Regions from separate parts of the Mesorhizobium sp. MC2-1-1 genome, predicted to be linked through region 2. Evidence: predicted binding sites of a transcription regulator. Region 2 holds the regulator's gene; each other region holds the start of a gene.
The links. The regulator LexA, encoded in region 2, represses DNA repair genes until DNA is damaged. The targets are predictions, from matches to a motif close to TGTTCNNNNTGTGTTCNG.
Positions count from the first base shown of each region.

Region 1: ACR64R_RS02855 (sel1 repeat family protein) is a predicted target of LexA. The motif match lies at 4,986-5,003, and genes of this name have one in related genera.
Region 3: ACR64R_RS22605 (YifB family Mg chelatase-like AAA ATPase) is a predicted target of LexA. The motif match lies at 4,055-4,072, and genes of this name have one in related genera.

Region 1 is NZ_CP195205.1:613,419-620,755, reverse strand. Features, by position in the region: gene ACR64R_RS02875 (O-acetyl-ADP-ribose deacetylase) at 1-442, shown strand, start outside; gene ACR64R_RS02870 (hypothetical protein) at 562-939, shown strand; gene ACR64R_RS02865 (ATP-binding protein) at 989-2,953, shown strand; gene ACR64R_RS02860 (ABC transporter substrate-binding protein) at 3,107-4,228, opposite strand; gene ACR64R_RS02855 (sel1 repeat family protein) at 4,596-4,862, opposite strand; gene ACR64R_RS02850 (DUF2147 domain-containing protein) at 5,289-5,630, shown strand; gene ACR64R_RS02845 (hypothetical protein) at 5,821-5,955, shown strand; gene ACR64R_RS02840 (hypothetical protein) at 6,018-6,212, shown strand; gene ACR64R_RS02835 (AMP nucleosidase) at 6,340-7,337, shown strand, end outside.
Region 2 is NZ_CP195205.1:1,769,412-1,776,748, reverse strand. Features, by position in the region: gene ACR64R_RS08980 (ComEC/Rec2 family competence protein) at 1-2,069, shown strand, start outside; gene lexA (transcriptional repressor LexA) at 2,063-2,797, opposite strand; gene kynU (kynureninase) at 3,248-4,495, shown strand; gene ACR64R_RS08965 (alpha/beta hydrolase) at 4,558-5,388, shown strand; gene ACR64R_RS08960 (molybdopterin molybdotransferase MoeA) at 5,398-6,603, opposite strand; gene moaC (cyclic pyranopterin monophosphate synthase MoaC) at 6,603-7,085, opposite strand; gene trpC (indole-3-glycerol phosphate synthase TrpC) at 7,082-7,337, opposite strand, start outside.
Region 3 is NZ_CP195205.1:4,550,711-4,558,047, reverse strand. Features, by position in the region: gene ACR64R_RS22625 (GtrA family protein) at 1-1,475, opposite strand, end outside; gene ACR64R_RS22620 (glycosyltransferase) at 1,603-2,607, shown strand; gene ACR64R_RS22615 (GtrA family protein) at 2,615-2,992, shown strand; gene gshB (glutathione synthase) at 3,075-4,016, shown strand; gene ACR64R_RS22605 (YifB family Mg chelatase-like AAA ATPase) at 4,168-5,697, shown strand; gene ACR64R_RS22600 (malate synthase G) at 5,726-7,337, opposite strand, start outside.

The DNA of each region.
Region 1 (7,337 bases), 1.2 Mb from region 2:
GCTGCTCGGCGGCGGCGGCGTCGACGGCGCCATCCACCGCGCGGCCGGGCTTGAGCTGGCTGCCGAATGCCGGACGCTCCACGGCTGCAAGACCGGCGACGCCAAGCTGACCAAGGGTTACCGCCTGCCGGCGCGCTATATCATCCATACGGTAGGGCCGGTCTGGCAAGGCGGCGGCAAGGGTGAAGCCGAATTGCTCGCTTCCTGCTACCGGCGCTCGCTCGAAATCGCCCATGCCCATGACTGCCGCACGGTCGCCTTCCCGGCAATCTCGACCGGCATCTACGGCTATCCGAAGGATGAAGCGACCGGAATCGCCGTCGGCACCGTAGCTGACATTTTGCGCCAAGACCCGCTGATCGAGACCGTTACTTTCTGCTGTTTCGACGAACAAGTGGCAGAACTATACCGGCGTGCCGTTGCTGTTCCTGAGGAAGGCTGAACTTATGGATCAACGGATTCCTTGGCGCAGGCAAGCGACGGTCTTATCCAGGCGGCTAGCACGGGCGAAAAATATTTGTTACTCCTCATCCTGCATTTCCAAATGGGGACGGGGTCAAAATGACATTGAAATACTCGCGGCAGGCGATTGCTTCGATACTTGCAGGATTGCTTATATTCGTAGCCCCAAGCGTCGCCTCGGCGGAATCGCTGGCCGGCAAGATCGGCGACAAGCGCTTCTCCCCCACTCTCTCGCTCGATCCGAAGGAAGCCTGCTACAAATCCTACCTTGCCTATATCGCGGCGAGCGGACATTCGGCCTACGCCACGACGTTCTATTCGCGCGTCGTGGATCTGCACATTTTCTGCAGCGTGAAGCTGAACGCCCCCTCGCAGAAAGCCGCAGAAGATATTGCTTTGCGCGCCTGTCAGAGCGGCTTCAAAAGGTGGAAGGTAAAAACCGCGAGCGGCGGCTGCGCGATCGCGGTTTCGAAGTAAATCGGCGCCTGCTGGACTGGCGCCACCCGCGGAAAAACGGGAGGGCACCATGTTCGGCAAGATCCTGATCGCCAATCGCGGCGAGATCGCCTGCCGCGTCATCCGCACCGCGCGCAAGCTCGGCGTGCGCACCGTTGCCGTCTATTCCGACGCCGACGCCAAGGCCCTGCATGTCGAGATGGCCGACGAGGCGGTGCATATCGGTCCCTCGCCCGTCGGCGAGAGCTATCTGCGCGGCGACAGGATCGTGGCGGCGGCGCTGGACACCGGCGCGGAGGCAATCCATCCCGGCTACGGCTTCCTGTCGGAAAACCCCGACTTCGTCGACCAGGTGACGGCGGCCGGACTTGTCTTCATCGGCCCGTCCGCCGCCTCGATCCGCGCCATGGGATTGAAGGACGCCGCCAAGCGGCTGATGGAAACGGCCGGCGTGCCGGTGGTGCCCGGCTATCACGGCGAGGCGCAGGAAATCGTGCTGCTTGCCTCCAAGGCGCGCGAGATCGGCTATCCGGTTCTGATCAAGGCGCGCGCCGGCGGTGGCGGCAAGGGCATGCGGCGCGTCGACCACCCCGATGATTTCTCGGAAGCGCTTTCCGGAGCGCGGCGCGAGGCCAAGGCCGCGTTCGGCGACGACCGCGTGCTGGTGGAAAAATATGTCGACAAGCCGCGCCATATCGAAGTCCAGGTGTTCGGCGACAATTTTGGCAATGTCGTGCATCTTTACGAACGCGACTGCTCGGCCCAGCGCCGCCACCAGAAGGTGATCGAGGAAGCCCCCGCCCCCGGCATGACACCGGCGCTGCGCAAGGCGATGACGGAAGCCGCGGTTAAGGCCGCCAAAGCCATCAGCTATTCGGGCGCAGGAACAATCGAATTCATCGTCGACGCCTCCCAGGGCCTGAAAGCCGACCGCTTCTGGTTCATGGAGATGAACACGAGGCTCCAGGTCGAACATCCCGTCACCGAGATGGTCACCGGCGTCGATCTTGTCGAATGGCAATTGCGCGTGGCTTCCGGCGAGCAACTGCCGAAAACGCAAGGCGAGATCGCGCTTGACGGCCATGCGTTCGAGGCGCGCCTCTATGCCGAGGACGCCACGAAGGGGTTCCTGCCGGCGACGGGCACACTGCATCATCTCAAATTCCCCGACGCAGCCCCGGAGGGTGCAGCGATGCGCATCGAGACCGGCGTGCGCGCCGGCGATGCGATCTCGCCCTTCTACGATCCAATGATCGCCAAGCTGGTTGTGCACGGCAAGGACAGGGCCAGCGCGCTCGGCGCGCTGCGCGAAGCGCTGGCGCGGACGGAAGTGGCGGGCTCGACCGTCAACACCGCGTTCCTCACGGCGCTCGCGGCCGATGCCGATTTCGCGGCGGGCGATGTCGATACCGGCCTGATCGGCAGGCATCGGGAGACGCTGACCGCCATTCCCGCGCCGAGCGACGAGACGATCGCCGCGGCGGCGCTGGCCGCAGCGGGCGCCGGCGCGCCAAGTGCGGCCGCCGATCCATGGTCGGCGCTTTCGGGCTATGCGCATTTCCATGCGCTCGCGCGCCGCATCAGGCTGCACTATCGCGAGGAGACCATACTGGCCAGGGTCTCAGCCCGGCCGGACGGCCGCTTCCAGGTGGCGCTGGAGGCGCCGCATGACGCGGTGAACACGCATGATCTGCGGACCATGCCGCATGCCGCCCGCTGGCCCGGCCACGTCACGGTCTTCGAAGGCGCGGCGGGCTATACGTTCACGGTTCCCGATCCGCTTGCCAAGGCCGACGAGGTGGGGGCCGCATCGGGAAGCCTGCGCGCGCCGATGCCGGGGCTGGTCAAGCTGGTGCGCGCCAAGCCGGGCGATGCCGTGATCAAGGGCCAGCCGCTCTTGATTCTCGAAGCGATGAAGATGGAGCACACGATCGCCGCCCCACATGATGGCGCGATCGCCGAGATCGCGGCCGAAGGGGCGCAGGTGAGCGACGGCACGGTGCTGGTGCGGTTCGCCGAGGACGGCCAGGGCTAAAGCGCGTCGCGTTGAACCGGATTGATGCGACGCGCTTTAGCTCTTTGTTTTTATGCATGTCGTTTTCCCAAAACCGAGGTCACTTTTGGGCGACATGCATTAAACGAAAATGGCCGGGACGAGCCCGGCCATTTCCTCGATTGCGTAACCGATTTACGGCTGGATCGGCGCGTATTTGCCGTCGTGCCACTGGTTGATGTCGTAGCTGGCGTTCTTCAGGTCGCCCTTCTCGTCGAAGATGACGTCGCCGACGACGGTGCTGATCGGCTTGCCGTCCTTGAGCGCTTCCGCAACCTTGGCCGGATCGTCCGTGCCGGCGCGCTTGACGCCTTCGGCGACAGCCTGGATCACGGCATAGGAGAAGAGCGTGAAGCCTTCAGGCGTGAAGCCGCCGGCCTTGATCTTGGCGACCGCGTCCTTCGCCTCGGGCTTGGCCTGAGGATCGGACGGGAACACGAACAGGGTGCCTTCACCAGCCGGGCCGGCGACCTGCCAGAATTCCGGAGAGGCGATCGAGTCCGGCATGATCAGCTGGAACTTGACGTTCTGTTCTGCCGCCTGACGCAGGATCAGGCCGGCCTCGGGGTGATAGCCGCCAAAATACACGACGTCGGCCTTGAGTTCCTTCAGCTTGGTGACGAGGGCCGAGTAGTCCTTCTCGCCGGCATTGATGCCTTCATAGTCGACCTCCTTGAGGCCGCCGGCATTCATGGTCGCCTTGACGGCGTCGGCAACGCCTTGGCCGTAAGCGCTCTTGTCGTGCAGGATGACGATGTTCTTGCCGGCATACTTCTTGGCGATCCACGGACCGATGAAGGCGCCCTGCGCGTCGTCACGCGTGTAGAGGCGCATGATCGTCGGCCAGCCGGCCTTGGCGGCGGCGTCGGTCAGCACCGGATTCGACGAGGCCGGGCTCATCATCAGCGTGCCGGCTTCGGCATAGACGGCCGACGCGGGAATGCTCGAGCCCGAGCAGGCATGGCCGTCGACGAACTTGACGCCATTGGCAACGATGCGGTTGGCCACGGAGACCGCCTGCTTCGGGTCGCACTGGTCGTCCTCGATGTCGAGCTTGATCTTAGAGCCGTTGATTCCGCCGGCCGCGTTGATGGCATCGGCGGCGGCCTGCGCGCCCTGTTTGAATTGGTCACCGATGGTGGCGAGTTGACCGGTCATCGGACCGACCACCGAAATGGTGATGTCGTCGGCGAAGGCAACCGTGGCGCTCATCGTCAGGCCAAATGCGGCCGCGCTCAAAATACCTAATTTTTTCATGACTATAAGTACTCCTCCACTTGCGCGCGGCGACCTGGCCGCGCTTGTTCCAGAGAGCCGGGACAATTTCACCCTTCGCTGGAACTGTCGAGAGGACAAGTCGGAGGGTTTTGGTTCATTCAGGCGGGGATTTCTTGGGCCACACGGCCGATTACCAAACGTAAAGCAAGAAGCCGCGCCGACCTTGTTTCGGTCGGTCGCGGCTTTTGCAGTCGAGCTCTCCAGAGGCCCCCGCGCCCGAAACCCGCTCGCTTCCCTGTATCTGGCGCGCGGCTCTGGCTTGTTGGCCTGCCGCGTTCTTGGTCTTGTCCAACGGCCGTCTTGTCGCGGCCTTGTCCCCTGAACCCTTCGGACCGATCCCTCAGGATCAGTGCATCGTCATCCATTCGCGCGCTTCGCGCAGCGCCTTGGCGATGTCGACCTTCGACATCGTGGCCGAGAGTTCCGAGCGCAGCTCCGCGGCGCGGACCGACCCTTTGATCGCGGCGATGTTGAACCATTTGTGGGCGGCAACGACGTCGGTCTCGCAATCGCGGCCCGTCGCATACATCATGCCCAGTTCGAAAAGAATGTCGGCCTGGGCGGTTGCCCCCATGGCGCCGAAGCCGTCTTCAAGCATTTCAAAACGTGCCATTTCAAATCCCCTGTCTGGCTCCCGAGAGCTGCCTCCTTTTCCCTTGGGCGGGCCGCTCTTTCGATGCTTCCGAGGATGACGGCTGGCCTTGAATCCGTCGTTAAATGGCTTGCTTAATTTGAGGAAAACAAAGCTAAAACAAGAGGTAAACGCGAAAAACCGTTAAGCATGGGAATCCAGCATTTGCGCGGTTTTGCGTAAAATTCGATGAGAATTGCCTGGAGCGGAATCAAGACTTCGCTAACCACGGAAACCGAAGCGCTTTTCGTGTTTCGTTTATTCCGGGCAATCGCGAGCGCTAAAATCCTTGCAACCTTCCGTGGCGGCACCGCTTTTTTTTCGGTGGGAGCTGGATTAGCTTTACCTTTGCGTAAAGGGCGAGTGGCGGACCGGAGCCCGCAGCAACCCGACTGGGAGGAGGACAAGATGTTTCGAGTGACGAGTCTGGCCCTGGCGGCCACCATGATCATGGCGGGCGCCGCGTGGGCCGACCCGATCGAGGGCGATTGGAAGACGCAGGCCGGCTCGACGGCGGCGATCGCCGGCAGCGGTTCGTTCTCGATCACGCTGAAGTCCGGCAAGTATGCAGGCAAGACCATCGGCTCCTTCAAGGCGGCCGGCGACAACAAATACACTGGCACCATAACCGACCCGGAAACCGACAAGACCTATTCCGGCAAAGCGACGATTTCCGGCACCTCGCTCAAGATGAGCGGCTGCGTGTTCGGCGGCCTGATCTGCAAGAGCCAGACCTGGCATAAGCTCTGATCTCCCAGACGATCAAATGAAAAACGGGGCCCGCGCGGCCCCGTCTTCGTTTGGAGCCTCAGCGCTCCGCAGCCCGGCCCTTGTCGCCTGTTCAAGACCTCGTCAATCATTTTGAACCGCGGATGAATACCGGTCTCAGGACCGGTTCAGAGGCATTCCGGCATTTTCTCCCGCATTGAAGGAGAAAGAAATGCTTGCCCGCCGCTTCACCATCGTCTGCCTGCTGATGAGCCTGTTCGGCATGCTCTTCGCCATCCTGGTGGCGGAGGCCGGCCATCCCACCCGCTCGTGGGAGCGGCCGGTGGCCACGTTTCCGGCTTCGTGAACCAATTCAGGCGCCGAAACGACAAACTTGAGAATCGAACAGACTTACAACGGGGCACCACAATGAGCCGCATCGCCGATAACGCAACGAAGATCGTTAGACTGCTGCCGCGGGCGATGCTCATCCTGACGCTCCTCGCCGTCCCGGTGCTGGCCATGCCGATGATGCGCGCCGATACGGGCCACAGGATCGAGGCGCCGCCGCAAAGGAACACCAGCGTCGGCTTCGTGCTGCTGATCAGCCTGCAGCGCGGATAACACGGCGCCGGAAAAACGACGGCGCGCGCTCGCTTCGAGCCTGCCTCCCCCTCCCAAGCGCTCTCCTGAGTCTCTATATTGAGCCATGGAAAAGCGAATCTATCCCCAAGCCATCGAATCGGTCGTCATGCCGGAGCCCTTCGGCGCGCAGAGCTTCCATGACGCCAAGAAGGCCGTAGCGGCGCTGCAGGCGCTCTACGACCGCAACACCAAATTCCTGCGCGATTCCTTCGCGGCACTTGCCGCCGGCGCCGACGAGAGCAAGCGCTACCGAGCGTTTTATCCGCAGATCGGCGTCACCACGACCTCGTTCAGCCAGGTCGACTCGCGCCAGGCCTATGGCCATATGCCGACGCCCGGACATTTCGCCACCACCGTCACCCAGCCGCAACTGTTCGAGAGCTATCTGATCGAGCAGCTTCGCCTCATCATGCGCAACCACGGCGTGACGGTGACGGTATCGGAATCGACGACCCCGATCCCGCTGCATTTCGCCTTCCTTGAAGGCACCTATGTCGACGGATCGGCCGCGGAGCGTATCAGGCGGCCGATCCGCGACCTGTTCGATGTGCCGGACCTCGACGGCACCGACGACCAGATCGCGAACGGCACTTTCGAGGTGGCGCTGGGCGAGCCAAGGCCGCTGGCACCGTTTACCGCGCAGCGCATCGACTATTCGCTGCACCGTATGACGCATTACACGGCGACCAGCCCGCAGCATTTCCAGAATTTCGTGCTGTTCACCAACTATCAGTTCTACATCGACGAGTTCGTGGCGCGGGCCCGCGACCTGATGGACAAGGGCGGTGGCGGCTACAGCGAATTCGTCGAGCCCGGCAATGTCGTCACCAAAGCCGGGGCAAACGCGCCGAGCGAAGGCACGCCGCCGCAGCGCTTGCCGCAAATGCCGGCCTATCACCTGAAGAAGCCCGGCCATGGCGGCATCACCATGGTCAATATCGGCGTCGGCCCTTCCAACGCCAAGACCATTACCGACCATATCGCTGTGCTCCGGCCGCATGCCTGGGTGATGCTCGGCCATTGCGCGGGCCTGCGTAACACCCAGGCGCTTGGCGACTATGTTCTGGCGCATGCCTATGTGCGCGAAGACCATGTGCTGGACGA
Region 2 (7,337 bases):
TCTCGCGCTCCTGGCAGAGAACGCACCTGACCTTCATGGCAGCGCTTTTCTGCGCCCTGGGCTTTCTGGCCGCCAAGGTGGAAACCTGGCGAATGGCAACCCCGATGCTGGGGTCAGAAATCCAGACGCGGCTGACCGGCCGCCTCATCGTCGCCGAGACATTGGCCAACGGCCGTGTCCGGCTGACCATCGATCTGATTTCCACGGAGCATCCGAAGCTGCGCTACGCACCGGATCGCGTCAGGCTCTCGGCGCGCAGGATTCCGCCCGACATGACGGCAGGGTCGATACTGACCGGCTATGTGAAGCTGCTGCCGCCAACAGGCCCGGTTCGGCCCGAAAGCTATGACTATTCCTTCGACAGCTATTTTAGCGGCATTGGCGCAAGCGGCTTTTTCCTGGGCGATCCAAAGCTGATTGCGCCGACGCCGGCCGCATCGACGGAGGCACCCTTCGGCGCGCGCGTTGCATCGGCCATAGAAAACGCGCGCGAAGGCATAGCCGATCACATAAGGAGCGCCATCGGCGGGTCCGAAGGCGAGATCGCGGCGGCGCTGATAGTCGGCGTGCGCGCCGGGATTCCGGAGGCGATCAACGAGTCGATGCGGCGGACCGGCATCTATCACATCATCTCGATCTCCGGTCTCCACATGGCGCTGGTCGCCGGCACGATCATGGTGCTGTTGCGAGGTGCCTTCGCGCTGTTTCCCGATTTCTCGTCGCGCCGGCCGGTGAAGAAATATGCCGCTGCAATCGCGCTGCTCTCGATCGCCTGCTACCTCGTGATCTCCGGTATCGTGGTGGCGGCCGAGCGAAGCTTCATCATGCTGGCGGTCATGCTTGTCGCCGTGCTCTTCGACCGCGCGGCGCTGACGATGCGAAACCTGGCGATCTCGGCCATCGCCGTCATCCTCGTCTCGCCGCATGAAGTGGTCGGCCCGAGCTTCCAGATGTCTTTCGCCGCCACTGCTGCGCTCGTCGGCGCCTATGCCGGCTTTGCCGACTACCGCGCCGGCAAAACGACCACGCCGCCGGCAAGGCGCTCGTTTGTCGGCTTCGTCTCTCGAAAACTGGCGGTTGGAGTGGGTGGAGCCGCGATTACCTCGCTTGTCGCGGGCAGCGCGACATTGCTGTTCGCAATCTGGCACTTCCAGCGTGTGTCGCCGCTCAGCTTGCTGGCCAATCTGGCGGTCATGCCGATCGTCTCTCTGATCGTCATGCCGTTCGCCGTGCTTAGCGCACTGGCCATGCCCTTCGGCTTTGACGGTCCTTTTCTCTATGTGATGGGCAAGGGGCTCACCGCGATGATAGCCATCTCGGCATGGATTTCCGAGCGCTCGCCGGTCGATGCCGTCGGGCTTATCTCGATCCAGTCCGTGCTGCTAGCAACCATCGCGCTCGTCATCGCAACCATGGCCACCACCTGGCTGAGGCTAGCCGCCGTTCCGTTCGCGCTCGCCGCGCTGCTGGCCATCCCGCATGTCCGAACGCCTGATGTGCTCATTTCAGAGGATGCCCATCTGGTGGCAATGCCGATCGGCGGCGGAGAGCTTGCCATCAACCGCGAACGCTCCAATGAGTTCACCACCGACAATTGGAAACGGGCGCTGAAAGCCGAGCAAATCGTGCCGCCGGAGACATTCGCCAACGGGGCGCTCGACATCGCCGACCCCGTCGACCTGCCGGCGGGCTCGCCCTTCTACTGTATCGGCGATCTCTGCATCGGCCGGTATCCTTCCGGCGCGATCGTGGCGCTCGCCGAGACCCGAGACAACGCCCGGTCGGCCTGCGGGTTCGCGGACCTCATCGTCATCAACGACGCCACGGCCTACAACCCATGCCGCGATCCGCGCGTGCTCGTCGTCACCAAACGGCAACTGGCGCGCGGCGGCAGCGCCGCCATCTTCTTCGATCCGCAATCGGCAACCGCGCGGCCGGCCATCAGCTACGCGGTCCAAGAACCGTATCGGCCATGGCACGAGCAGCGGAAATACGCGCGCGAGGCGAGGGGGCTGCCTCCGTACAAGCGACAGGAAAAAGCGAACATCAAACCGGCGCCCACTCAGTAACGCCGGATCAGCCCGACCAGCTTGCCCTGAACCTTTACCCGATCCGGTCCGAATATCCGGGTCTCATAGGCCGGGTTGGCCGCCTCGAGCGCGATCGAGGCGCCCTTGCGGCGGAAGCGCTTGAGCGTCGCTTCCTCGTCGTCGACCAGCGCCACCACGATCTCGCCCGGGCTTGCCGTGTTGGCGTTGCGGATGATAACGGTGTCGCCGTCGAAGATGCCGGCCTCGATCATCGAGTCGCCCTTGACCTCCAGCGCATAATGCTCGCCGCCGGTGATCATGTCCGGGGGCACAGTGATCGAATGCGTCTGGTGCTGGATGGCGTCGATCGGCACACCGGCGGCGATGCGGCCCATAACCGGGATGGAAACGGCCGAAGTGGATTCATCGTCATTGCTGGGCGTCGGCGTGCGCGACGGCGTCGCCGGCTTGACCTGTCGACCGAGATTGCCCTGGCCCCCCTGGATGACGCTAGGCGAAAACTTCTTAGCGGCATTCAAGCCAGGCGCGATCGAGTCGGGAAGCCGCAAGACCTCCAATGCGCGCGCCCGGTTCGGCAGCCGGCGAATGAAACCGCGCTCTTCCAGCGCCGTGATCAGACGGTGGATGCCGGACTTCGAGGCGAGGTCGAGCGCCTCCTTCATCTCGTCGAAGGATGGAGGAATCCCGCTCTCCTTCAGGCGTTCATGGATGAACATCAGGAGTTCATGTTGTTTGCGCGTCAGCATCGGCGGCCCCCACGGGTTCTGAAACCAGAATCAGAAAAACAAACCCAGAACAAACACTATCTGTTCCAGTTGTGTTCCGCAACCGTTTAAAGTTTAGTGAATTTGTTAGGACCGCCGAAACAATGTTGCATCCGAGGGGCCTTGGCCGCTACCTGTAGCGCAGTGGCATTGATTCCGCTCGAATTTGCAGCCTTGCTTAAATGGGAACAGCGGGTGGCGGCATCACGGAAGTGCCGGGTGCGATCGCGCATACATCGATTGCGCATGCCGCACCGTGAACGAAACGAACCCAAAATGCCAACGTCGGCGATTTGCCGGTTCACGGTTCTCGCCCTCCATGGACCAGCTAACACAGGACGAAAGGTTCTTGCCCGGACGCCGACGGTGGTGAGACAACCGCTCTTGGCCAGCCGTGAGCGGCGGGCATTCCGAAATGTAGGCGGTAGCATAATGGGGGGAATTCCTGATCTCGCCGAGATCGAGGCTATGGACGCAGCAGATCCGCTGCGTGCCTTGCGCGATCAATTCGTCCTGCCGGAAGGGGTGATCTATCTCGACGGGAATTCGTTGGGAGCCGCTCCACACGCCGCATTCGAGGAACTGCGCAAAGCAGCTAACGAGGAGTGGGCGCATGACCTCATTCGTGCCTGGAACAAGGATGGATGGTTCGACATGCCGGTCGAACTGGGCGACCAGCTCGGGCGGCTGATCGGCGCGGCGCCTGGCCAGACCGTGGTCTGCGACACCACGTCGATCAACATCTACAAGGTGCTGCATGCGGCGATGGCGATGCGGCCGGGCCGAACCGTGATCGTTGCCGAGGGCGACAGTTTTCCGACCGATCTCTATATGGCCGAAGGCGTGGCCTCGACCGGAAAGAACACCGTCCTGCGCCTGGCCGGCGTGCACGCGCCAACCATCGAGGAACTGATCGACGAAAGCACCGCGGTGGTGCTGGTCAACCACGTCAACTACAAGTCCGGCGAGTTGCGCGACATGGCGGCGCTCACGCGCAAGGCGCATGACGCCGGTGCGCTGATCGTATGGGATCTGTGTCACAGCGCGGGGGCCATGCCGGTTGAACTTGACAGGGCGAACGCCGATTTCGCGGTCGGCTGCACCTATAAATATCTCAACGGGGGGCCAGGTTCACCCGCGTTCATCTATGCGGCCGAGCGGCATCTTGCCGATGTGCAGCAGCCCCTCAGCGGGTGGTGGGGCCACGCGCGGCCGTTCGCCTTCGAGCAAGCCTATGCGCCGGACACCGGCATCCGTCGGTTCCTGTGCGGCACGCAGCCGGTCCTGTCGATGCGCACGCTGAAGGGCGCGCTCGACGTCTGGAACGGCGTCGACCTGGCGATGGTGAGAAGGAAGAGCACCGCGCTGGCCGATCTGTTCATCGAACTCGTCGAGGCAAGATGCGGAGGTTACGATCTTACTCTCGAAAGTACCCGCGACGGCGCCAAACGCGGCAGCCAGATTTCATTCATTCACCCGCATGGCTACCGGATCATGCAGGCCCTGATCGAACGCGGCGTGATCGGCGATTTTCGGGCGCCGTCGACCATGCGCTTCGGCTTCACGCCACTCTATGTCGGCTACAGCGACGTGTGGCGCGCCGTGGAGGTGCTCGCCGACATACTGCGAAGCGGCGCCTGGCGAGAGGCGCGCTTCGCCGTCAAGGCCACCGTCACCTGAGTCTTGGGTCGGCGATGCCATGAGAAGCCAATCAAAGTTGACCTGACCGCGGGAGGGGCCCTGTGCTCGAACACCGTATTGCCGACTGGAACGACGCCTATGCCAACGGCGCGAACATCGCCGGCGGCGATCGTTGGCCGGCGGCGTGGGACCAGCCGGCGCAGGCATTTCGCGAAGAGTTGCTGACCCAGGGCAGGGCGCGGCTCGACATCGCCTATGGCGAAGCGCCGCGCAACCAGCTCGATCTGTTTCTACCGCCAGCGACGCCAAAGGGGCTCGTCGTGTTCATCCACGGCGGCTATTGGATGGGGTCGGGCCGAGAGTCCTGGTCGCATCTGGCCGGAGGCGCGGTCGGCCGAGGCTTTGCCGTCGCAATGCCCTCCTACACGCTATGCCCGAAGATCAGGATCAGCGGCATCGTCGGCGAAGCCTCGGTCGCGATCGAGAGGGCGGCAGCCATGGTCGATGGTCCGCTGATGCTGGCCGGGCACTCGGCCGGCGGACATCTCGTCAGCCGGATGGTGACCGCGACATCGCCGCTCTCGCCCGACGTGGCGCGGCGCATACGCCAGGTCATTTCGATTTCAGGCCTGCACGACCTTCGGCCTCTGATGCTCACCGCGCTGAACGAGACCCTCAATATCGACGAGCACGAAGCGTCGGCCGAAAGCCCTGCATTGCTGCGGCCCCGGAATGGAATCCGCATCACCTGTTGGGCCGGCGGCGGCGAGCGTTCGGAATTCCTGCGCCAGAGCGCGTTGCTTGCCAATATCTGGACCGGGCTTGGTGCCGCCACAGCTTCGGTGGTCGAGCCGGATCGGCATCATTTCAGTGTCGTCGACGGTCTTGTCGATCCCGCTCATCCCCTGACCCGTACGCTCGTCGATGAATGAGGATCGGCTTCAGCGCAGCATCAGAACGTTGCATTCGTCGCCGGCCTGCGCGGCCGGTGCGAAGGGCTCACGCACGATCAGCCCGTTGGCGTCGGCCAGCATGCGCAGCATCGAGGAGTCCTGGATGCCGAAAGGGGTCGCGACCAGCGTGTCGGCGTCCTCGCGCACGACGGCGCGCACATAGTCCTGTCTGAGGTCGTTGGCTTGCATAGCGGCGCCCAGACGGGCCGTTCGCACGTCCTGCCTGTGATCTCGGCCGCCGAGACGAGCGAGGAGCGGCTTCAGGAAGAGCTGAGAGCAGACGATGCTTGCCACCGGGTTGCCGGGCAGACCGACGCAGCGGACATTGCCGAGGCGGCCGAACATCAGCGGCTTGCCGGGACGCATGGCGATCTTCCAGAAGTCGAGCTTCATGCCTTCGCGGGTCAGTACGTCATGGATCAAGTCGTGATCGCCTACCGACGCCCCTCCGAGCGTGACGATGACGTCGGCGCGCGCCGCCACGGCTTTCCTGACCAACGCGGCGATAGCGTCCTGGCGGTCGGCGGCGATGCCGAGATCGAGCGCGCGCGCGCCGACCGACTGGGCAGCAGCGGCGACGCCATAGGCGTTGGAAGAAATGATCTGGTCGGGGCCGAGCGTGCTACCCGGCGGCAGCAACTCGTCGCCGGTGGCGATGATGGCGACCAGCGGCTGCCGCACGACCTTCAAGACAGGGTGGTTGGCCGAAGCTGCCAGCGAAAGTGCCGCGGCATCGAGCACGCGACCCTTTTGGAGCAGCACGTCCCCCTGGCCGAAGTCAAGACCGCGTCGGCGGACATTGCGGCCTTGCCCGGTAGGCTCCGTCACCTCGACCTTGCCGTTGCCGAGATCGCGCGCGTTTTCCTGGATGACGATGGTGTCGGCGCCTTCAGGCAGCGGCGCACCGGTGAAGATGCGCACGGCCTGGCCTGTTCCGACGGTTCCGGAGAAGCCGCGCCCGGCAGGCGCCATGCCTATGACCTCGAGCTCAGCCGGCGCCGAAGCGACATCGGCGGAACGCGCGGCATAGCCATCCATCGCGGAGGCGTTGAAAGGCGGCTGCGTACGCAGCGCCACAACCGGTTCCGCCAGGACCCGCCCTGCTGCTTGCGCGAGTGGAATGCTTTCGGCGGGCAAAGGCGCCGCGTCGTCGAGCAGGCGCTGTAGCGCCTCTGCGACCGGAACCAGCACCATCAGGGACCTACCTTGTAGTCGCCGGATTTGCCGCCGGTCTTCTCGACCAGCCGGATGCCGGAAATCACCATGCCACGGTCCGCCGCCTTGGCCATGTCGTAGATGGTGAGGCAGGCGACCGAGGCGGCGGTGAGCGCCTCCATCTCCACACCGGTCTTGCCGGTAACGCGGGCAAGCGCGGTGACCTTGAGACCAGGCAGCGTGCGGTCCGGCTCGATTTCAACGGCGACCTTGGTCAGAAGCAGCGGATGGCAGAGGGGGATCAGCTCATGCGTTTTCTTCGCCGCCATGATGCCTGCAATGCGGGCGGTGCCCAGAACATCCCCTTTCTTGGCGTCGCCGGCCAGGATCATCTCCAGCGTTTCCGGTCGCATCGAGACAAAACCTTCGGCAATCGCCGTGCGCGTCGTCTCGGCTTTGTCGCCTACATCGACCATATTGGCTTCGCCCTTGGCGCCAAGATGGGTAAGGGCCATGCTCAGACGGCCTCGGCCGCTGCCTTGCCCGTCAGCAGAAACCTGGTCGCAGCGGCCACGTCGGCTTGCCGCATGAGGCTCTCGCCGACAAGGAAGGCGCCGATGCCGGTCTTTCGCATCCTGAGGCAGTCGTCGTGGGTGAAGATGCCGCTCTCGCTGACGAGCAGGTAGCCGCCCGGCACCATTGGCGCCAGCCGCTCTGAGGTCGCAAGGCTGGTCTCGAAGGTCCGCAAATTGCGGTTGTTGATACCGATCAGC
Region 3 (7,337 bases), 2.8 Mb from region 2:
GTCAGCACGGTGGCGCCAGTCATGCCGGCGAGCGGAGCGAAGGTGGCCTTCTTCTGGCAATTCCTGTCCGAGGCGCCGTCATCGAGGGCAGCCCGGCTTTTGTCGAACGCCACCGAGGCCGCGGCGGCGACGCCGGTCCATACCGGGTTGATCGAGACCAGCCAGACAGCCGCAAGGCGCAGCGCCACGCCAAGCGAAGAGTTGGTTCCAGCCCGCGCCCGCCACCTCGCGATCCAGGCCGACAGCGGGATGACCGCGAAGGCGATCGAGAAGGTGGTGCCGCGCACCTGCCAGGCCCCGACCACGAAGGCGACGGCAAGCAATGCGGCGACCAGGATGTCCTGCCGCCGCCAGCCGCCTCGGCGCAAGCGCTGCGCCATCAGGACGATCGCGACCAGCGGCGTCGCGTAACGCGCCGCCACGCGCGCCGGCTCGTGCACAAGCAGCGTGAACAGCGACTGGGCCTCGTCGATATGGTCGAGCCACAGTTCCTTGAGGCGCGGATCGAGGTTGGCGTAGGGGGCGGCGAGGCATTGCGGGAACAGCATCGCGACGACCATGCCAAGGATGATGCCCAGCGCAGCAAGCGACGCCAGCCTGCGCCGCCAGCTGCCGGCGGAGGGTTCGACGGAGGCGATTGCCGCCAGCCCCACGCCGGCGATCGCCGCGACGGCGAATTGCACGACCGAGAAGGCGTCGCACTGCGCCGCGCCCCACGCGGATGGCGGGATGGTCGCGACGAAGACAAGCGCCGAGACGCCTGCGAAGCCGAGGCCGAAATCCCGGGCGACCGCGCGCTGGCCGGCCGCATCGGCGACGAACAGCAGCGCCACGCAAACGCCGATGGCGGCGACATAAGGCACGGTTTCCATGCCGACGGCTAGCGTCAGCGCGGCGCAGAGACCAGACAGCAGCGCGGCCCAGCGCCGAGCGGGCGCCTCGAGCAGCAAAGCGAGGCTCGCCATGGTGAGCATCAGCTGGACGTTGTGGTGGTCGAGCGCGCCGGGATCGTAGATGCCGACGAAATAATAGCCGGCGCCGCCGATCAGGATAGCAGGCAGCACCGCGCCGCCTCCGCCGAAGGCGCGCGCGGCGCGGCCGGTGAAGAAAAGCGTCGACCAAAGCAGCAGCGCGGGCCACAGCACCTGCGCCACGTCCTCGGCGTGCGGCCTGCTGCCGGTGAGCACAGACGCGGCAAGGATGATGGCGGCGATCGGCGCGTCGACCAGCCTCGACCAGTGCATGACGAAGCCGCCCTCCAGCCCCATGCGATACTGGTGCAGGTCGAACCAGCCCTGGCCGGCAAGAAGGTCGCGGACCTCGATAAGGCGCAGCAGGTTGTCGTTGTCGCCGCCCGCATTGGTCAGTTGGCCAAAGCCTGCACACGCATCGACGGCCAGCGCGAGCAGGGTCGCAAGCAGCGCCAGCGCGAGGTCGGACTTCCAGGTGGCGGCGCCATTCTCGGCTGTGACCATTGCCGTGGCCTTAAAAGGGAGAGGATCGGCTTAAACCTAGCCTTAACGGCTTCAATAAATAGTAAAGCGGCTCGATGGGGCCGGCATGGGACGGCCGGAGGCTGGGTGTCGGGCGCCGGAGATCGACATGCCGCATGCAGTCCGCCACGAGCCGGTCATCGCCGTGCTCCTGCCTTGTTACAACGAGGAGCTCACGATCGGTGAGGTCGTGCGGCGCTTCCGAGAGGCGCTGCCTTCGGCCGAGATCTATGTCTACGACAACAATTCCAAGGATCTCACGGCGCTGAAAGCCCGCGCGGCCGGCGCAATCGTCGTGCGCGAGCCGCGCCAGGGCAAGGGCAATGTGGTGCGGCGCATGTTCGCCGACATCGATGCGGACATCTATGTGATGGCCGACGGCGACGGCACTTACGCGCCGGAAGATGCCCCCCAACTGATCAACGTATTGCGGACCGAGCGCTCCGACATGGTGGTGGGCACCAGGCGCGGCGTCACCGACGATGCCGGCCGCAACGGCCACGCCCTCGGCAACCGCATCTTCAACCGGCTCTACAAGGGTCTGTTCGGCTCCGATTTCACCGATATCTTCTCCGGTTACCGGGTCTTTTCCCGCCGCTTCGTCAAGAGCTTCCCGGCCGTGTCCGGCGGCTTCGAGATCGAGACGGAGATGTCGGTGCATGCTTCGCAGCTCAAACTGCCGGTGAGCGAGATGGCGCTCGATTACGGCCGCCGGCCGGAGGGCTCGTCGTCGAAACTGTCGACCTTCCGTGACGGCGCCAGGATTCTATGGATGTTCGCCATGCTGGTGAAGGAGACGCAACCGCTGCGCTTCTTCGGCACCTTCGCTCTGTTCTTCCTGGCGGCAAGCATCGGCCTGATGATCCCGGTGCTGGTCGAATTCGCCGAGACGGGGCTGGTGCCGCGCATGCCGACCTGGGTGCTGTCGATCGGCATGCTGCTTCTGTCGATGCTCGCCATGATGAGCGGGCTCATCCTCGATTCGGTGTCGCGCGGGCGGGCCGAGCAGAAGCGGATCTTCTACCTGTCGATTTCCTCCGGCCGCGCCGAGCGCCCGGCATCCGGGCAGGCCTTGCCGAAGAGCGAGCCGGGCAAGGCCCCACGGGCGGCATAGGGGCGGCATGGTGGGCCGCCTTTTCCGCTTCGCCCTTGCCGGCGGCATCGGCTTTCTCGCCGACGCGGCGGCGCTCTGGCTGCTGCTTTCCACCACGCCGCTCGGCCCGCTCTTAGCGCGCGTTCTGTCGATCGGCTTCGCCCTAGGCGTCACCTGGCAGATCAACCGCCATCTGACTTTCACGCCATCGAGCCGGGGCATCGCGCGGGAAGGCGCGCGCTATGGCGGCGTCGGCATCGCCACCAGCATCGTCAATTACCTGGTCTATTGCGCCATGCTGTTCGCGCTGCCAGGGCTGCCCCCGCTGGCGGCGCTCGCCATCGCCTCGATCGTCGCCATGACCCTGTCCTTCCTCGGATATTCGCGCCTGGTCTTCGACCGGTAGAGCTCCTGCACCAAGCAAGCAAGATTGGCAGACGCCATCGAGTTCCGTATATCGACGGCAGCCAGGATCGCCGGAGACCGAAATGCCGCTCAACATCGCCGTCCAGATGGACCATGTCTCCACCGTGTCGATTTCGGGCGACACGAGCTTCGCGCTGTCGCTGGAAGCGCAGCGACGCGGCCACAAGCTCTTCCACTACACGCCCGACCGGCTGTCCATGCGCGACGGCAAGGTGTTCGCGCGCATCGAGGAAATGCAGGTGCGCGACGAGAAGGGCAACCACTATTCGCTGGGCGACAAGGTGCGCACCGACCTCTCGGAGATGGACGTCATCCTGCTGCGGCAGGACCCGCCCTTCGACATGAACTACATCACCACCACGCACATTCTGGAGCGCCTCCATCCGAAGACGCTTGTGGTCAACGACCCGGCATGGGTGCGCAACAGCCCGGAAAAGATCTTCGTCACCGAATTCCCGGACCTGATGCCGGAGACGCTGATCACCAAGGACCCCCAGGAAGTCGCCGCCTTCCGCAAGGAGTTCGGCGACATCATCGTCAAGCCGCTCTACGGCAATGGCGGCGCAGGCATCTTCCATCTGCACGAGGCCGACCGCAACCTCGCCTCGCTGCTCGAGATGTTCGGCCAGCTGTTCCGCGAGCCCTATATCGTGCAGCGCTACCTGAAGGACGTGCGCAAGGGCGACAAGCGCATCATCCTGATCGACGGCGAGCCGGTGGGCGCGATCAACCGCGTGCCGGCCGAGCACGATTCGCGCTCCAACATGCATGTCGGCGGCCGCGCCGAGAAAACCGAGCTGACGGAGCGCGAGCGCGAAATCTGCGCGCGCATCGGGCCTTCCCTGAGAGAACGCGGCTTCATCCTTGTCGGCATCGACGTGATCGGCGACTACATGACCGAGATCAACGTCACCTCGCCGACCGGCGTGCGCGAGGTCAAACGTTTCGGCGGCGCCGATATCGCCAGCCTGTTCTGGGACTGCGTGGAGGGAAAGCGGCGTTAGGTCGGGACCACGTTTCGAGAACTCGCGGCCGCGTCGCTTGTTCCTGTAATGTTCTTGCCTCGGCCAGGAATCTATGGTTGTGTGGACCGATCTCGCTCGCGGCCCGATCGCAAGACCGCGAGCTGGCCGGTATACGGGGGGCTTGAGACAGATGGTGGCGCGGGTTCGCACCGTCGCTTTCCAGGGCATCGAGGCCGTGCCGGTCGATGTCCAGGTGATGGTAGCACCGGGCAAGGTCGGCATGCAGATCGTCGGGCTGCCGGACAAGGCGGTGGCCGAGAGCCGCGAGCGGGTACAGGCGGCGCTGCATGCATCGGGCCTGTCGATGCCATCGAAGAAGGTGACGGTGAACCTCGCGCCGGCCGATCTTCCCAAGGAAGGCAGCCATTACGACCTGCCGATCGCGCTCGGCCTGATGGCGGCCCTCGGTGCCATTCCGGGCGACATGCTCAATGGCTATGTCGTGCTCGGTGAACTGTCGCTCGACGGCACCATCGCGGCGGTGGCCGGCGCGCTGCCGGCGGCGATCGGCGCCAATGCCGAAGGCAAGGGCCTGATCTGCCCCTTCGCCTGCGGACCGGAGGCAGCCTGGGCCGGCAAGGATTTCGACATTCTCGCGCCGCGCAGCCTGATCGCCGTCGCCAACCATTTCCGCGGCACGCAGGTGCTGTCGCGGCCCGAGGCCGGCATCCAGCTCGCGGCGCGAGACCTGCCGGACCTCGCCGACATCAAGGGCCAGGAAAGCGCCAAGCGGGCGCTGGAGGTGGCGGCGGCCGGCGGGCACAACCTGCTGATGGTCGGACCTCCGGGTTCGGGCAAATCGATGCTGGCACAGCGCCTGCCGTCGATCCTGCCGCCACTGGCGCCCAAGGAACTGCTGGAAGTGTCGATGATCGCCTCCGTTGCCGGCGAGCTCGGCGAAGGCAAGCTGACGGACCGGCGGCCGTTCCGCGCCCCGCATCACTCGGCCTCGATGGCGGCGATGGTGGGCGGCGGGCTGCGCGCTCGTCCGGGCGAGGTGTCGCTCGCCCATCATGGCGTGCTGTTCCTCGACGAGCTGCCGGAGTTCACGCCGCAGACGCTGGATGCGCTGCGCCAACCGCTGGAAACCGGCGACTGCATGATCGCGCGCGCCAACCACCGCGTCACCTATCCGGCGCGCATCCAGCTGGTGGCGGCGATGAATCCGTGCCGCTGCGGCATGTCGGGCGAGCCGGGCTTTCGCTGCCTGCGCGGCGATCGCTGCCGCACCGAATACCAGGCGCGCATCTCCGGCCCGCTGCTCGACCGCATCGACCTTCGGATCGAGGTGCCGGCGGTTTCGGCGAGCGACCTCATCCGGCCGGACAAGGCGGAGACCAGTTCGGCGGTGGCGCAGCGCGTGGCGCGGGCGCGCACTATCCAGCGCGAGCGGCTGGAAAGGTTGGGTGCCGCCGCCACCACCAACGCGCATTGTCCGCCTTCGATCATCGAGGAGATCGCCAGGCCCGACGCCGCCGGGCTGACATTGCTCAAGGATGCCAGCGAGAAGCTTGCCTTCTCGGCGCGGGCCTATCATCGCGTGCTGAAAGTGGCGCGCACGCTGGCCGACCTCGACGCCAGCGAGACCGTCGGCCGCATCCATCTCGCCGAGGCGATCTCCTATCGGATGAGCGCGGAGCGGATGGCGCAGGCGGCCTAGACAGCAACTCGGGGAGCGGGAACCGCCTCTATCCCGCCCGGTCCCTCGCCTTCAGTTCCAGCCGGCGCGCATGCAGCACGGGTTCGGTATAGCCGTTGGGCTGGACACGGCCCTTGAACACCAGGTCGCAGGCGGCCTGGAAGGCGATGGACGCGTCGAAGTCCGGCGCCATCGGCCGGTAGAGCGGATCGCCTTCGTTCTGGCGGTCGACCACCGCCGCCATCCGCTTCATGGTTTCCATCACCTGATCGGGCGTGCAGACCTCGTGGCGCAGCCAGTTGGCGATGTGCTGCGAGGAGATGCGCAAAGTGGCGCGGTCCTCCATCAGGCCGACGTCGTGGATGTCCGGCACCTTGGAGCAGCCGACGCCCTGGTCGATCCAGCGCACCACATAACCCAGGATGCCTTGCGCGTTGTTGTCGAGCTCGGCCTGGATGTCGGCCGCGCTCCAGTTCGGCCGCACCGCGACCGGGACCGACAGGATGTCGTCGAGCTTGGCCTTCGGCCGGCTCTTCAGCGCCGCCTGCACGGCATGCACGTCGACCTTGTGATAATGCGTGACATGCAGCGTGGCGGCCGTCGGCGACGGCACCCAGGCGGTGTTGGCGCCAGCCTTGGGATGCGCGATCTTCTCAACCAGCATTGCCGCCATCAGGTCCGGCATCGCCCACATGCCCTTGCCGATCTGGGCGTGGCCGGCCAGCCCGCATTCGAGCCCGGTATCGACGTTCCACGCCTCGTAGGCCGAGATCCAGGCGGCCTGCTTCATGTCGCCCTTGCGGATCATCGGGCCGGCTTCCATCGAGGTGTGGATCTCGTCGCCGGTGCGGTCGAGGAAGCCGGTGTTGATGAACACCACGCGCTCCCTGGCGGCGCGGATCGCTTCCTTGAGGTTGACGGTGGTGCGCCGCTCCTCGTCCATGATGCCCATCTTGATGGTGTTTTTCGCCATGCCGAGCAGCGCCTCGACGCGGTCGAAGATCTCCACGGCGAAGGCGACTTCCTCCGGCCCGTGCATCTTCGGCTTCACCACATACATCGAGCCGGCGCGGGAATTGGCGCGGCGGCCGTTCTCGCCGACATCGTGCAGCGCGATCAGCGCGGTGAGCGCCGCATCCATGATGCCTTCCGGCACCTCATGGCCGTCGCGGTCGGTGATCGCCGGATTGGTCATCAGGTGGCCGACATTGCGCACCAGCATCAGCGAGCGTCCCGGCAAAAGCAGCTGGCCGCCATTGGGCGCCGTGTAGCGGCGATCGGGGTTGAGCTTGCGGGTAAAGGTCTTGCCGCCCTTGGTGATCTCTTCCGCCAGGTCACCCTTCATGAGACCCAGCCAGTTGCGGTAGACGACGACCTTGTCCTCGGCATCGACCGCGGCCACCGAATCCTCGCAGTCCTGGATGGTGGTCAAAGCCGATTCAAGGATGACGTCGGCAATGCCGGCCGGGTCGGTCCTGCCGATCTGGTTGGCGCGGTCGATCACGATCTCGATATGCAGGCCGTTCCTGACCAGAAGCACGGCTTCGGGATTGGCGGCATCGCCGCGATAGCCGGCGAACTGTTTCGGGTCGGCAAGCGTGGTGGCGCCGGCGCCCTCGCCGGCCTTCAGCGCGCCGTTCTCGACCGAGAGGCCGTTGACG